2 regions of the Brevibacillus sp. SKDU10 genome follow, and region 1 is predicted to be linked to the other one. Evidence: a T-box and tRNA genes for the amino acid it is inferred to sense, from the RefSeq annotation. Region 1 holds a T-box; the other holds one or more tRNA genes.
The links. The T-box of region 1 lies ahead of thrS (threonine--tRNA ligase). A T-box ahead of a tRNA ligase gene usually reads a tRNA of that ligase, here a tRNA-Thr.
Positions count from the first base shown of each region.

Region 2: it encodes a tRNA-Thr, which carries the amino acid that the T-box ahead of thrS (threonine--tRNA ligase) is inferred to sense. The anticodon was not compared.

Region 1 covers NZ_LSSO01000002.1:82,149-89,929, forward strand. Annotated here, with positions in the region: gene AYJ08_RS00430 (ATP-binding cassette domain-containing protein) at 1-676, opposite strand, end outside; gene AYJ08_RS00435 (Gx transporter family protein) at 708-1,274, opposite strand; gene AYJ08_RS00440 (NusG domain II-containing protein) at 1,258-1,644, opposite strand; gene AYJ08_RS00445 (FAD:protein FMN transferase) at 1,899-2,951, shown strand; gene ytxC (putative sporulation protein YtxC) at 3,135-4,052, shown strand; T-box leader at 4,063-4,305, shown strand; gene thrS (threonine--tRNA ligase) at 4,385-6,298, shown strand; gene AYJ08_RS23225 (hypothetical protein) at 6,327-6,533, opposite strand; gene infC (translation initiation factor IF-3) at 6,644-7,153, shown strand; gene rpmI (50S ribosomal protein L35) at 7,178-7,375, shown strand; gene rplT (50S ribosomal protein L20) at 7,477-7,781, shown strand, end outside.
Region 2 covers NZ_LSSO01000155.1:125,804-133,584, forward strand. Annotated here, with positions in the region: gene arsB (ACR3 family arsenite efflux transporter) at 1-20, opposite strand, end outside; gene AYJ08_RS12460 (ArsR/SmtB family transcription factor) at 59-382, opposite strand; tRNA gene AYJ08_RS12465 (tRNA-Gly) at 764-837, opposite strand; tRNA gene AYJ08_RS12470 (tRNA-Leu) at 847-933, opposite strand; gene AYJ08_RS12475 (cytochrome ubiquinol oxidase subunit I) at 1,094-2,416, shown strand; gene AYJ08_RS12480 (cytochrome d ubiquinol oxidase subunit II) at 2,413-3,441, shown strand; gene AYJ08_RS12485 (YxcD family protein) at 3,513-3,812, opposite strand; gene AYJ08_RS12490 (hypothetical protein) at 3,800-4,252, opposite strand; tRNA gene AYJ08_RS12495 (tRNA-Thr) at 4,565-4,637, opposite strand; tRNA gene AYJ08_RS12500 (tRNA-Asn) at 4,639-4,712, opposite strand; gene AYJ08_RS12505 (phosphatase PAP2 family protein) at 4,810-5,469, opposite strand; gene AYJ08_RS12510 (YaiI/YqxD family protein) at 5,472-5,924, opposite strand; gene AYJ08_RS12515 (hypothetical protein) at 6,064-6,384, shown strand; gene AYJ08_RS12520 (hypothetical protein) at 6,644-6,874, opposite strand; gene AYJ08_RS12525 (alpha/beta hydrolase) at 7,108-7,781, opposite strand, start outside.

The DNA.
Region 1 (7,781 bases):
CAAGGGGTGTAGTGTCAGCCAGTAATCTCCCACCAGCTAGAGCTATTACTCGATCAGCCGCTAAGATTTCTTCTGCATCATGGGTGATGGACAAGCTTGTGTAAGCGCCTTCCAAATGTAATTCATCGATTAGTTTTCCGATCTGGTTTTTCGCTGTTTCATCAAGCATTGAGGTAGCCTCGTCAAAAATGATGATCCTCGGCTGCATAGCAAGTATGGAAGCGATCGCTACTCGTTGTTTTTGTCCACCAGACAGCTCATCTGGATGTTTATGTAAAAAATGCGTAATATGTAATTTTTCAGCGTAGTGGGTTAATCTATCGTGCATAACAGAGCGTTCCAAGCACATATTTTCTAACCCAAACAGAATATCATCAGCAACGGTTGTTCCCACAAATTGATTTTCAGGATTTTGAAAGACCATGCCAATCTGCCGGCGAATACTCGGCAAGCTGTCATCCGATAAAGCTTGCCCTCCCACCCGAATTTCTCCTTGCGTATGTCGGAGCAGACCATTCAGCAATTTAACTAAAGTGGATTTTCCGCACCCGTTATGCCCTACGATGGCGACGCGTTCCCCTTGCTTGATTTGCAAAGAAATATCTGTGAGAAGAGGAGGCTGATTTGGAAATTGAAACGAAACCGATTCAAGCTGAATCAATGGTTGTTGGGACAACGCCTTCACCTGCTTTCGGATGTACTGATTCTTAGTCGACTGGAACGTAAGGCTGAAATAAAGCCATCTTGGATAAAGAACGAATTAAATAACGGACAGCAATGCCAATAAATACTCCGGTAAGAATTCCTGTTACGAGTAAGGCTGGCAGATAATAAAATATTTTGCTTGTCTGAAAAATAAGCACAGCCGCAGTTAACTGTCCAATATTATGTGCCACCCCACCTAGAATACTAATCCCGATCAGGCTAAAGGATTTTCCGGTTAGCTTCATTAATCCGAACATAACGATGAAGCTAAATACAGCGCCAAAAAAACTAAATAAAAAACTGGAGAACGTACCTAAAATCATGGCTGTTAACAGCGTTTTTAAGATGATCAGGGTAAAGGCGTCCTTGCCAGATAAAAAATACAGGCAGGAAAGCACCATGATGTTAGCTAGTCCAAGCTTGGCCCCGGGCAATTGCAAGTTAATGGGGAGGGTTGATTCGATCAATCCAAGCACCACAGATACTGCAGCGAAGATGGCGATAATCACTGCTTTTTTTAATACCTGTGATTGGGTATTTACCTGTGAAGAATTATTTGGCAAGGCCATCTACGTCAGCTCCTTCATCTGAAACGATTTCCACCAATACGCGATGAGGCAAGCAAACGATGGTTTGACTAGGATCAGTGATAAACCCGAAGGATAGGCAAACCTTATCATCACAATCGGCATCAACCATTTCTATGCCATAATCATGTATCTTCAGGATATTTTGGCCGTGCTCAGTATCAAGCTTAATGGTTTGTTCTTCTTTGGTGAGTTCAATGGTTTTGTATAATTGGTTATTTACGGTAATCTTTGCTACTTTATGGACATTGTGCATTTTTTCACTTGAATCTGTATGAAAGGAACGAGGCACAAGAAAAGCCAGAGCCACGACGAGCACAATGCCAATTAAAATAAAATCCGCTCGTTTCATGTTTTTGTCTCCTGTTATCATTTTTTCTCATTTTCTAATCATGCAATGTCAATACGTATTATACACGATCTAAAATATGGAGGTGTGATACTCTTCCTTTCCAAAATATTATTCTAGTGGTATAATGCGCCACGTTCACTTTTGTCCGAAAGTCTACGTTTACAAGAGTGATTCTTTGGATAAGAGCGGGTAAAACTCCCGTAATGACCTTACTTTTGGCTCGAGACGGGAAAAGACAGCGGAGGACTGGCAACATGAAACCCAAATTTGCGCTTCTGTTTTTTTTACTATTCAGTCTCATCGTAAATGGCTGTGTCTCTAAACCTGATGAAGAAATTGTGAAAAATGCAATCCAACCACATTCTGAAAGCTTTTTTATTTATGACACGATTGTGACTGTACGTGTATATGATGACCAAGTGACAGACAAGCATTTTAAAGATCTGGAAGCCCGCATGAAAGAAATCGAATTCCATTTAAGCCGCACCCTGCAAGGCAGTGAGGTTTATCGAATCAATGAACAAGCGGGAAAACAAGCAGTTCCTGTATCTGAGGAGACGTATGGAGTAATCAAGAAAGCCGTGAAATTTGCAGAGCTATCAGCGGGGAAATTTGATCCAGCGATCGGTCCATTAGTGAGTTTATGGAATATTGGGCAGGATAATGCTAAGGTACCTTCCGAGGAGAAGCTTAAAGAGGCATTACAGGTGATTGATTATCATCAAATTGTCTTAGATGATGCTAAAAGAACGGTGTTTTTAAAACAGCCGGGCATGGCGATTGATCTAGGTGGAATAGGCAAAGGATATGCTGCTGACCAAATTGCTGCCTATTTAACAGAAAAAGGCTTTAACAGTGCCATTATTGATTTAGGTGGAAATATAGTAGCATTGGGAAAGAAACCGGATGGAAAGGATTGGGTGATTGGTATTCAAGATCCTGATCGCAACCGTGGCAATCAATTAGGAAAGTTGAAGGTTACAAATAAGACAGTAGTTACTTCAGGAATTTATGAACGTTATTTTGAAGAAAATGGTAAGCATTATCATCATATTTTAAATCCAGCTACAGGATTTCCTGTGGACAATAATCTGTTTAGCGTTAGCATTATCACGAATGAATCTGCCGATGCAGACGCATTGTCAACGACCGGTTTTGCATTAGGGCTTGAAAAAGGCATGTCATTTATGGAAAGCTTGCCCCATGTCGAGGCGATTTTTATTACAAAAGACAAAAATGTCTACATTACCAGCGGATTAAAAGGTAATTGGGAATTGACAAATGAACAGTATAAAATGGCTAATTAAATAAAGCCTGAGATTTTCATGAGTCACAAAAATAAAATATTTGCAGTTTGCTAGCACCCTTTTTACTCGATAAAACCGTCAGATGAACGTAGCGTTCGTTTGATGGTTTTTCCAATGGTTTAAAAGTATATCGCCAAGGCTTGGGCATATACTGATTGTATAAACGGGTGGGGGGTGAACCACGTGCAAACAGTATCCGTATTCCTACAAACAACAAATCAACATTACATTGAGAGGTTCTGCCATATTCTCCAGAGCATGCAGGAGAAAATAGATACATCCCCTGTTCGCATCGAATGTCGAGTAGAGGAGCATGGATGTCATACGCAGTTTCGCTTTGTGAGTTGGTCACGGGAAGAGTATACCTGTGAGACCTTAGAATATATGGCTTCCTTTGTTGCTTTACTGGTTACTGAATGGACTGTGCAGGTTATAGAAGTAGAATTGTTGCGCACCTTTTTAAAACGAAAAGCAAAAGGAGCGTTTATTCATAAGTTTGACGAAATTTATCCTTATATTCAATTTGTATTCCATGAGTTAGACGAAGTACGGGAAAATATGAACCGATCTACGCGCAAAGCGGCAATTTACGAACAGGTATTCCGCTATCTGGATGAAGAACAGTACCTATATTTGGAAGGTTTTGTGAAATTCCGCTTGAAAAATTATCGCATCCTGTTGGACAAGGCCTTTGAAATGGGATTGCAGCAATATCAGCAGGATAAGGAATATCAGGAGTTTGTCGAATTACTGCGCTTCTTTGTATCGAAACAAGAGCATCGTTATCCGCTCGTTCATGTTGTGCTGCGGGAAACGCAAGAATTCATTATGTACGATCAAGACGATGCCAAAATAGACCTAAGCCAATTAGATACCATTTTAGGGTTTAGACCGGATCGACAAGAGGATCATATCATGAGTGCATTAATTGCGCTTGCACCGGAGAAGATCGTTATACACGGGGTGGAAGATAGCAACGTTTTGATGCAAACAATGCGGGCTGTATTTGGAGATCGTGTATTAGCGTGTGTGAGTTGTGCTCATTGTTTAACGACTCCTGGAAATCTTGACTTCCAATTCTCCAGTCACTATAATACATAAGTAATAAGAGTCAAATACAGTGAGAAGGACAAGAATCTTGTTTTAGCGTTATAGAGAGGAGAGCCATGGCTGAAAGCTCACCACGCAGCGAACAATGATTTACCACCTTCGAGTAGCAACTGGGAACGGCATTTTGCCTAGTATCGGTTAGCCGGCGTGAAGCCGTTATCGTTTACGTAGAGGGATTTATCCATGCTTTAGAGGATAAGTCTGAACTAGGGTGGTACCACGAGAAATAGCGCTCGTCCCTTTTGGGATTGAGCGTTTTTTTATTTTTTCAAGCCTGAGATGACTCGGGTAAAAGATACACATATGGAAGGGAAGTTATGAAAATGGCGCAAGTAAAAGTAACTCTGCCAGACGGCTCTACTCGTGAATACGAAGCGGGCGTAACAATTGAAGATATTGCAGGGTCCATTAGCACCAGCTTGAAGAAAAAAGCGGTAGCAGGAAAAGTAAATGGAAAAGTTGTAGATTTAACTACACCTATTCATGAAGATACAAACGTGGAAATTGTGACGTTAGATACTAAGGATGGCCTAGAGGTATACCGCCACAGTACAGCCCATTTGCTAGCTCAGGCAGTAAAGCGTGTATTTGGAAACGATGTGAAATTGGGGATTGGTCCTGTTATTGAAGATGGTTTTTACTACGACATGGATATCCCTGTTAGCTTAACTCCTGAGGATTTAATCAAATTGGAAGCTGAAATGAACAAAATCATCAAGGAAAACTTAAAGATTGAGCGTAAAGAAGTAAGTCGTGAAGAAGCATTACGCATCTTTGGTGAATTAAATGATCATTTGAAGCTAGAATTGATTCGTGATTTACCAGAGGGTTCCGTCATTACAATGTATCATCAGGGTGAATTTTTTGACCTATGCCGTGGACCACATTTGCCTTCCACTGGGGTAATCAAAGCGTTCAAATTGATGAGTGTAGCAGGTGCTTACTGGCGTGGTAACTCGGATAACCAAGTATTACAACGCGTATACGGCACAGCGTTCCCGAAAAAGGCAGAACTAGATGAACACTTGCACTTCTTAGAAGAAGCGAAGAAACGTGATCATCGTAAATTGGGAAAAGAACTAAGCTTGTACATGTTCTCTGAAGAAGCACCAGGTATGCCTTTCTATCTGCCAAATGGTATGACGATCCGCAACGAGCTAGAGCAATTCTCACGTCGTTTGCAGGACCTAGCTTTATACGAGGAAGTTCGTACACCATTCATGATGAACCAACGCTTATGGGAGCAATCTGGTCACTGGGATCACTACCATGAGAATATGTATTTCTCTGAAGTAGACAATACAACTTTTGCCCTTAAACCGATGAACTGTCCAGGGCACATGCTGATTTATAAAAACGAGATGCATTCTTATCGCGATCTACCGATTCGTTATTCCGAATTTGGGCAGGTGCACCGTCATGAGTTCTCTGGGGCACTAAATGGTATGTTACGCGTTCGTACGTTCTGTCAGGATGATGCACACGTATTCGTTCGTCCTGATCAAATCGAAGCAGAAATCAAAGGCATGATCCAACTTATTGATAGAATCTACAGCGTATTTGGCTTTAAATACAGTGTAGAGCTATCTACTCGTCCAGAGGATTCCATGGGTTCTGATGAGCTATGGGAAATTGCAGAGAACTCTCTGAAAAACGTATTGGATGAGCTAGGAATGGAATACGAAATCAATGAAGGCGATGGGGCATTCTATGGTCCTAAAATTGACTTCCAAATTACAGATGCTCTGAAACGTAGTCACCAATGCGGAACGATTCAACTAGACTTCCAATTACCTGAGAAATTCGACCTAAGCTATATTGGTCAGGATAATGAAAAGCATCGTCCAGTTGTCCTGCACCGTGCTATGTATGGTTCACTTGACCGCTTTATTGGTATCTTGGTGGAGCACTATGGTGGAGCGTTCCCAACTTGGCTTGCACCAATCCAAGCGCGTTTGATGACAATTAACGAAGTGCATGTTCCTTATGCAGAGGAAGTGCGCAAGCAATTGCTGCAAGCAGGTATTCGTGTTGAACTGGATTCTCGTAATGAAAAAATTGGTTACAAAATCCGCGAAGCTCAAATGCAAAAAATCCCGTACATGCTGGTTATCGGGGAAAAAGAGATGGAAGAGGGAGCTTTATCCGTACGCAAACGTGGAGAAGGCGATCTAGGCAGCAAGCCAGTTGCTGAAGTGTTGGCTCATCTTCAAAACGAGATTTTAGAGAGAAAATAAGATGCAAAGCTTGACAAATACCTAGTTGTTATGTAAAATTACTGGGTGTGATAACTTCACATTTCGAGATTGAAGCAGAAGCGCCCAGCTTCTCACCTGAATCGACGTCTAGCTGGACAGTTGACGGGTCTAACGTATGCAAAGCCTCCGATTGATTCGTTGTTTTGCTAAAGGTGAGATTAAATGCGGGCGCTATAGCGTCCGCATTTTTATGTATGTGGCGGTTGATGATCATTGATCGCCACATGCTTATGAAAAGCTTTCAACTATGCAAGACCAGCTTTTCTATTATCCGTTTTTGCTCTCGAAAGACTATGGAGGTGGCAAATCATTAGCAAGGATCAAATGTTGGTAAATGAGGCGATTCGTGCTCGAGAAGTACGCTTAATTGGTGCTAACGGTGACCAACTAGGTGTAGTACCACTAAGAGAAGCATTACGTATTGCACAAGAATCTGATTTAGATCTTGTAAACGTAGCTCCTACAGCAAAACCTCCCGTTTGCCGTATCATGGACTTTGGTAAGTTCAAGTATGAGCAATCGAAAAAGGAGAAAGAAGCTCGCAAGAATCAAAAAATTGTTGAGCTGAAGGAAGTTCGTTTTTCCTCTAACATTGAGGAACACGATTTCCAAACGAAACTTCGCAATGTGCTAAAGTTTCTGGGTGAAGAACACAAAGTGAAATGTACGATTCGTTTCCGTGGTCGTGAAATTACCCACTCTGAAATCGGACAACAGGTGCTGGAACGTGTAGCAGCCGCTTGTGAACAAGTAGCAACGGTTGAACGCAAACCAAAAATTGAAGGTCGTAGCATGATTATGATCTTAGCTCCAACTCCGAAATCGGAAAAATAGGATACGAGACAGGAGGATTTCCCAATGCCTAAAATGAAAACTCACAGTGGAGCAGCAAAACGCTTCAAAAAGACTGGTAGCGGTCGTTTGAAACGTGATTCTGCTTACACGAGCCATTTGTTTGCTAACAAGAGCACTAAAGCGAAGCGTCATCTTCGCAAAGGTGGAATGGTTTCTAAAGGAGACCAAAAACGCATTGAGCAAATGATCACTTACTTGTAAGATTGATTTCTGCTCATTTTCCGCAACGAAAAATTTTCTAGCATGAGCCCCATAAGCGTCGATATAGAGACCGCCATGCTATAGATCAGGAGGAATTGATTATGCCAAGAGTAAAAGGTGGCATTGTGACACGTCGTCGTCATAAGAAAATCTTGAAATTAGCCAAAGGTTACTTTGGTTCTAAACACCGTCTGTTTAAATCCGCTAATGCACAAGTTATGAAGTCCCTGATGTACGCTTATCGTGACCGTCGTCAGAAAAAACGCGACTTCCGCAAATTGTGGATCACTCGTATCAATGCACAAGCTCGCATGAATGGTCTTTCTTACAGCCGTTTAATGCACGGTTTGAAACTAGCTGGCGTTGAAGTAAACCGCAAAATGTTGGCTGATCTAGCTGTTAACGA
Region 2 (7,781 bases), on a different contig from region 1:
TTTTTCCCCACATTACTCATCGTTACAATCTCCCTTACATTTCTTTTTAGTAGAGGGTTTAATCGCAAGTAATCTGTAAGTTTGCTTCTTTTAATTTCTCAAAATCTGAAGTGCAATCCGGTAACTGTGCTAGAGATAAGCCAATTTGCTTCATTGTTGAACGATTCAAAGAGTAGAAGACCCATTGACCTTTCCGTGTTTCATTTACTAAATTCTCGTTCTTTAAACGACTCATGTGCCTAGATATCGAAGGTTGAGAAATTCCAAAGATCGGGACTAATTCACATACGCAACAATCTCTTTGATTTAATAAGGCAATGATTTTAAGCCGGGTTGGATCACCTAATGCTTTTAGAGCCAAAGAAAGTTGGATTAAATCCATGTGAATAAATGCCTCCTTTTATAATTACCATATAGCTATATGGCTATATTATCATTATGCGAAGGTCATTTCAAATATAACCTTAAGAAGAGTGACCACATGTATATCACTAAACACCATTTTTCTGCTTGAAAGCGGTGTAAAATTAAAAGACATCCAAGAACGTTTTATGACATACCAAACTTTCAACGAAGCAAATGCCGATATCTATACCCATGTTACGAGTAAGATGAATCGAGAGACGGCAGAACGATTGATACACTTAACCCGAATAAATTTAGTCCTCCTCAATTCGTCACCAAAGTTGGGTTTTGAGAAACATATACAGAGAGATAAAATAAAAAAAGCCTTGATATACAAGGCTTTTGACAAATAAAACTATGGAGCGGGTGATGGGAATCGAACCCACGCGACCAGCTTGGAAGGCTGGAGTTCTACCATTGAACTACACCCGCATATATGATTGGTGCGGACAAGAGGACTTGAACCTCCATGGTGTTGCCACCACTAGAACCTGAATCTAGCGCGTCTGCCAATTCCGCCATGACCGCAAAATTAGGATTTGTGTAAAAATATTGTAGCACGATTTTCCTTAGAAATCAAGTAGCTATCCCAAAGCAAAATGGAGCCTTTTTCCAACCTTCATGCATAATAACAGGAAAATAATGCAAAGGTAAGGAGGAACTTGTTACGGAGAAAGGTTGATGGGATATGGATCAAATTCTGATCGCCAGAAGCACCTTTGGTATGACGATGGGCTTTCATATTATCTTTGCTTCGCTTGGCGTTGGCTTACCGTTAATGATTTTAATCGCAGAGCTGTTGTATCAGCGCACAAAGGACACCGACTATTCACTTATGGCAAAGCGCTGGACCAAGGGACAGGCCATTTTACTTGGTATCGCTATTCCCTCTGGAACGATCTCAGGTGTGCAATTATCCTTACTATGGCCAGGTTTTATGGAAGTCGTCGGCAAGGTTATCTCTCTCCCATTCCAAATTGAAATCTTTGCTTTTTTTTTAGAAGCCTTGTTTTTATCTATTTATGTGTATGCAGCACATCGTCTATCTCCCAAAATGCGAATTGTAAGCGTACTACTTGTTTTAATTGGAGCCACTGCTTCCGCTGTGCTCATTACCAATGTTCACGCCTTTGAAGGGACTCCGACCGGCTTTCATTTGGTCAATGGAGAAGTGGTTGACGTCGACCCTTGGAAAGCATTTTTTAACCCTAGCTTTTTTGTTACAGCCGGGCATGTAGTTGTTTCCGCCTATATGACAGGTGCGTTTATCATTGCATCGATCGCGGCCTATAAAATGCTGAAGGTCAATAAAACCTCTCGTGAGTATGCCTTTCATCAAAAAGCCTTATTAATGGGGCTGGTCATCGGTGGTACATTTTCCTTACTGACAGGGATCAATGGACATGATTCTGCTCAGCATTTGCATCAATATCAACCAGAAAAATTGGCCGCGGCAGAGGGCTTATTTGAGACACAGTCCCATGCTCCTCTTGTTATTGGTGGAATCACAGATGAGGCGACACAGCAAGTAAAATATGGACTTGAAATTCCTTGGTTGCTAAGTGTGCTAGCGGGAAATACACCAAATGAGGTGGTCGTAGGGCTAAATGATTTCCCACGGGACGAATGGCCTCCACTCTTTGTCCATACCCTCTTTAATTTTATGGTCTTGGTTGGTGGTGCACTCATTTTCGTCGGTTTTATCGGTTTTGCTTGGAAAAAATGGCTCAAGCATTCTCATTATCCTCGATGGGTATTGTGGATTTTTGTCCTAAGTGGTCCTTTATCTATGCTAGGTATTGAGGCTGGCTGGATTTTCGCATGTACCGGCCGTCAGCCTTGGATTTTATATCGTGTGATGAAAACAGCAGATGCTACTACCCAGTCACAGGGCTTAGGTACGCTATTTCTGTTATTCTTAGGAATCTATCTGTTCATGGCTATCGCAACAATCCTAGTCTTCCGTTATTATTTCCGCCGACATCCCATCAGCTTGGAGGGAGAAGCATGAGTGATACCATTATTGCAGTTACCATGTTGTGGGGGTTCGTCTTTATCTATTCGGTCGCTGCTTCCATCGACTTTGGTGCGGGCTTTTGGTCTATGATTTATCGGGATCGCGAGCAGACCAAAGCAACCCAAATCGCTAATCGTTACCTCTCTCCCTCCTGGGAAGTAACGAATGTCTTTATCGTGCTGATCGTCATAGCACTTGTTACCTTTTTCCCAGGAGCTACCTATACGTTAGGTACTGTATTGATTATACCTGGCAGTTTAATATTGCTCTTGCTGTTGTTGCGAAGTGCCTTCTTGGTTTTTTCTCATGTAGTAGAGGATTATCGTAAAATGATGTCGATAATCTCAGGCATTACGGGTATCTTGATTCCTGCCCTATTAATCAGTGTATTGCCAATCACACAGGGCGGTTTTATTACACTTGAAAACGGCTACGAACAGCTTCAGCTACTCAGACTGTTTTCTAGTCCACATGAATATATGTATATTGGGCTGGCGATTACTAGTACTCTTTTTCTCTCCTCACTTTTGCTAGCCGATTTTTCCAATGTTCTTGGCGAACGGGAAGCATTTCAAATTTATCGCAGAGATGCTCGGATTGTAGGTCCTATCACAATTGGGCTGGCCATTGCGGTCGTAATTACCATGTCCAACGAGGCCTCGTGGATTTATGCCAATTTGCGTTCTCAGACTGGCTGGCTCGTCGCTTCTGCTGGCTTTTTCCTACTCTCCTACATATCGTTATATGGTACATCTAGACGAAAAGGCTGGCTTAGCTTCCCACGTCTTGCTACCATTGCTGCTATCATTCAGTACCTGTTAGCCAGCTATGCCTATGGTATAGCCCATCTTCCTTATTTGGTTTATCCAGATGTTACGATTGAATCAGGCTTCACCCATCCGAATAATTTTCGAGCTATGTTTGTTGTCTATATCGTAGGTTTTGCTATTCTGACTCCGGGCTTTCTCTACTTCTGGCGTTTATTTATGAATGATACAAGAGAAGCCAAAAAGTCGTAACAGGCTACCTGTAAATATGGCTACACAAGGAAAAAGCCACGCAGAGTGTAGAAGCTCCACGTGGCTTTTCATCATTCGTTGTAGGAAACAAGAGCGATCATGCCCTCTTCATCATCAATATCTAGCTGAATTCGAGCTGAAAATGGATCTAGTTCCATCTGATCACGCAAGTACTTGCGCAGGGCCTCTAACATATTGGCCTCAATCAGAACCTGCTCCCGCCCGTTCGCATTCACTTCGGCAGAATAACCATATTCCTCATCCCACATCAGTTCGACATTTACTTGATAAGGTTCGATCTCTCTTTTCTCAGCAATGTAAAGACAAATTGCATTAATAAGATCCTGTTCTAATAGTCTTATTGTTTCCATCGGTTTTCCTGTTCCTTATATTTATTATTGTTTTTATTATTTCGCACCATCTGGAAGAGACGAACCACCAGCAAGACAATCCCTACTAACATAAGGATATTCAATAATGCGGCAGCAAACGCTCCAAAACCTCCTAGGTGACCTAACAGACCACCAAACAACATACCTGCCAATCCGCCAAACAATAAGCCTTTCATGAAACCGCCGCTTTTGCTAGCAGTATTTGCTGCTGGTGCAGTAGTGTTTGTTTTGCTGTTTACGTTTTGATCTTGCTTTGCATTAGATTTCGGAGTAGTTGTACTTTGTGTAGGTTGGAATGATTTCGAACCAGACTTGTATCCACCACCGCGTTTTGCGTCTACTTCATGAGCGTTTATTCCAACGGTCGTAAACATTAATGCTAATGCCATGAAGACCATCAATAGCTTGTTTCTTTTCATAATAAAATGTATTCCCCTCTCTTTTCGACTGACAAGTAAGGTATACGATCAGACAGGTAAAAGGTTTCACCATGTAAGAAGTTTTTTGAAGAAGAATGACACTTCCAGCCGTGTATCGTTCTCAAAAGTAACAACTCTTTTGCAGGCTGACGCATACCAACACGATATAAGTGTTTATGCATATCATTGTAACACAGATTTCGCTTTTTTCCAGAAAAAAGCAACGGTAAAACTGTAAAAAATAATTTTTTCAATAAAAAGAGACGCTACCCTGCTAGGTCACGCCTCATCAATCTATAACGGTGAAAGGAATGCTCCCGACAGGAATCGAACCTGCGACCTCTTCCTTACCATGGAAACGCTCTACCGACTGAGCTACAGGAGCATGGCTCCTCAGGACGGACTCGAACAGCCAGCCTACGGTTAACAGCCGGTTGCTCCACCATTGAGCTGCTGAGGAATAGTCAGATAAATGCAACAATTAATATTTACCCTACCATACTTCCCATTTATATGTCAACAGAGTTCGTTTGGCTACTTCTTTTTTTAATCCTTACTTAATTTATGGCTCGTACCTGTCTTCTTTCATACAAATAGGCTGATACGAGGATACATCCAGCAGAATATAACCAAGCTGCCACAACATCACTGAAAAAATGGACTCCTAAATAAATTCGGCTGCATCCAACCAATAAAGGAATGGCAATGCCTATCATCGGCCAAATCCATGCGTTTGTACGCCCACGCTGATGCTTCCATAGCAAATAGGCTCCCATTCCAAAAAATAAGGTACTAAAGGTCGTATGTCCACTAGGGAAGGACCATGAGGACGGAAGATCAATCAAATTTACATCGATAGGCCGCTCGCGCATAATCGTTCTTTTGAGAATTTCTTTTCCTAAAAACCCCAAAGCAAGCGTTCCCAGAAAAAACCAGGACTCTACCCGATGTTTTTTCCACCAGCCTGTGACAAACAGGACTACCACAATCACTAAAATGTACACATCTCCCAATTGGGTAATAGCATGCATAATAATCGTTAAGTAGGGCTTGCGTACTTCCTTACTCATCATGATGCCCCATTCATCCATCACACTAGAACCGAGCCCAATGACAAGATAGGTTATCCAAAAGAAAGCGATAAATAAAATAGCTGCTATCAATAGAGAAAACCTGCTATGAAAGGGTGAGGCGTCTTGCATCCTGTCTTTTTTCATCACTACTCGCCTCCCTCCTGCATCAGGTGCGTCAGTGCTTCCCGGAAATGTTGGTCATCCAATGGGGTCCTAGCGTGCGGTCCTTTTGTCCGTCCACCGCCACGCCGGAATCTCGCCTTTTCATTACGTACTTCTAAATCAAACGTAATGCTATCCGAAGTAAAAATTTTACCATGTGGCGTCAGGGATCTGGCACCCTTCCCCATTACCATAGCGCCCAAACCAATATCCTGCGTCACCACGATATCGCCTGCTTTCGCTTCATTCGTTAAACGAATATCCACTGCTTGTGAGCCTGCATCTACAACCACATGATTATCATGCTGAAATTGATGGTTATAGCTAGCGAAGGTAATCAGCTCATAGCCGTATTGTTGACATAGCTCGACTGCTATCTGGAGAGCCTTTTTGGGACAAGCATCTGCATCTATTAAGACTCTAGATTTTTGATTCATATTATATTCCTTTCATATAACTGTATCCTGCATACATCAGCTTTTCTATATTTGCAGTTTTATGTAGCATAGCTCTATATTATTTGCTCTTTTTCGTATACGATAATTATAGCATGCTTTGCTGAAGGGAGTCAGATACGTGGTACGCTATGAATTCAAACATGAGGAGCGGCTTGGCATTCTCCTTCCCTTTCTCTATTTGGAATGGGAAGAATACGATCCTGCTGAGAGGGCCGATATCTTGTTGCAATGGGAAGAAATTCGTTCTAGAATACCAGATCGCGTGATCGCTCTTGAAGCTGTTATTAACAAAAAACAAGCGGAGCTCTATCAGGAAGAGAATTTTGAACGTTCGTGTGAGCTTAATTCTGAAATTGCTGAGTTAGCGAGTACAATCAATGATCTAAACATTTGGTTTCGTACTCAGCAGGATTTTGAACCGACAGAAATACACGGGTGATATTTCTATGCTTGAGCTGTAAGCGGATCGGCTTTTTGTGTATGAAAATATGTATAAAGCTATGTTTGTCGTACGCTTTTTTTATACAACCTGATAGCTAATCCCAACTTGTAATGCTAAATCCCGGTTCTTTATTATCGACAGAATATTCAGGCGATATAAAGCTAAGGTTGGACGTACATCCAACCAAATAAACAACCTTATAAACCCGCAAAAACGCCATATCGAGTATGTCTTCAGATACGACGTGCTACTCTTATCAGGCTCGAAGCCATGCAGCCATTACTTCATAGAAGATTTTCTCCTCTTTAAAATACGCCATAGCATTTGGTTTTGCCAAATACTCTCCAATTTCGGCTAAACGTTCATCAGATAGGATCACTTGACGTTGCTTTCCATTTTCATCGCGATATTCCACAGTGATTGCTACATCGCGCTCACGTCCATAATCGGCAAGCTCGTCCGGGGTTTGAAAAGTAATGCGTTTCATTCTTTCATTTCACTCCTGTCTATTATTGACACTGTATGGCGACATTATGGCATTAAATGGAGCGTTGGTAAAGAGAAAATCTTTACGTAAAATCCTTCTATCCTTGCTATTCAAAATGAAGCAAAAATCTTATAGGGAAAATAAATTTTTTTACAAAAAAGACTTACTCCAAAACAATTTGGAATAAGCCAAGCAAAATAGATCAAGTAGAGCAAAAATACCTTACATTTTCATTAATCTCTACCTGCTCTGACCAGATTTTTTGCAATCATGGACGGCATGGTATAGAAGGATGTCATGTGATCCCCTTTTGATTTAATTAACCGAAACAATCCAAGTCGGTTGGACATGTGTGGATGCCATCCATACTGCTCCCCTTGTGGAACCGCTATATCCTCTGTGAGGTAGTAGTAGCTTTTGGGAATATCCAAGCTATCGAATACCGATAGATCCAGCTTTTGAAATAATGGCCCCGCTGGTTCTGGAGTGACGGTTTGATATATCTCTGTAGCCAGTTCAAGATCGGCTGTATTCATAAACGTTTCCCGCCAATTTAGAAAAGGTAGCATAATTGTATTGTCAGATGATTTTTGGGCAAGCTCCTCCCAGAGAGCCTTTCCCTCGGGTGGTATCTCGTCCGCGACACTATAGCCATTCTGTACAACGAACGCGTCCATAAACACCAGCCGTCTAATTCGCTTGGGAATCTTTTCTGCCACTTTAGAAATAACCGTTCCCCCGAAGCTATGCCCGACAAGAACAATATTACATAAATTTCTCTTCTCTATAAAATCAACGACGGACCTAACATAATCTTCGTGAGTTACCGCTTTATTTGTATCGCTACCATGGCCCGGTAAATTTGGAGTATATACTGAGTTACCCATCTGATACAGTTCCTCGACTG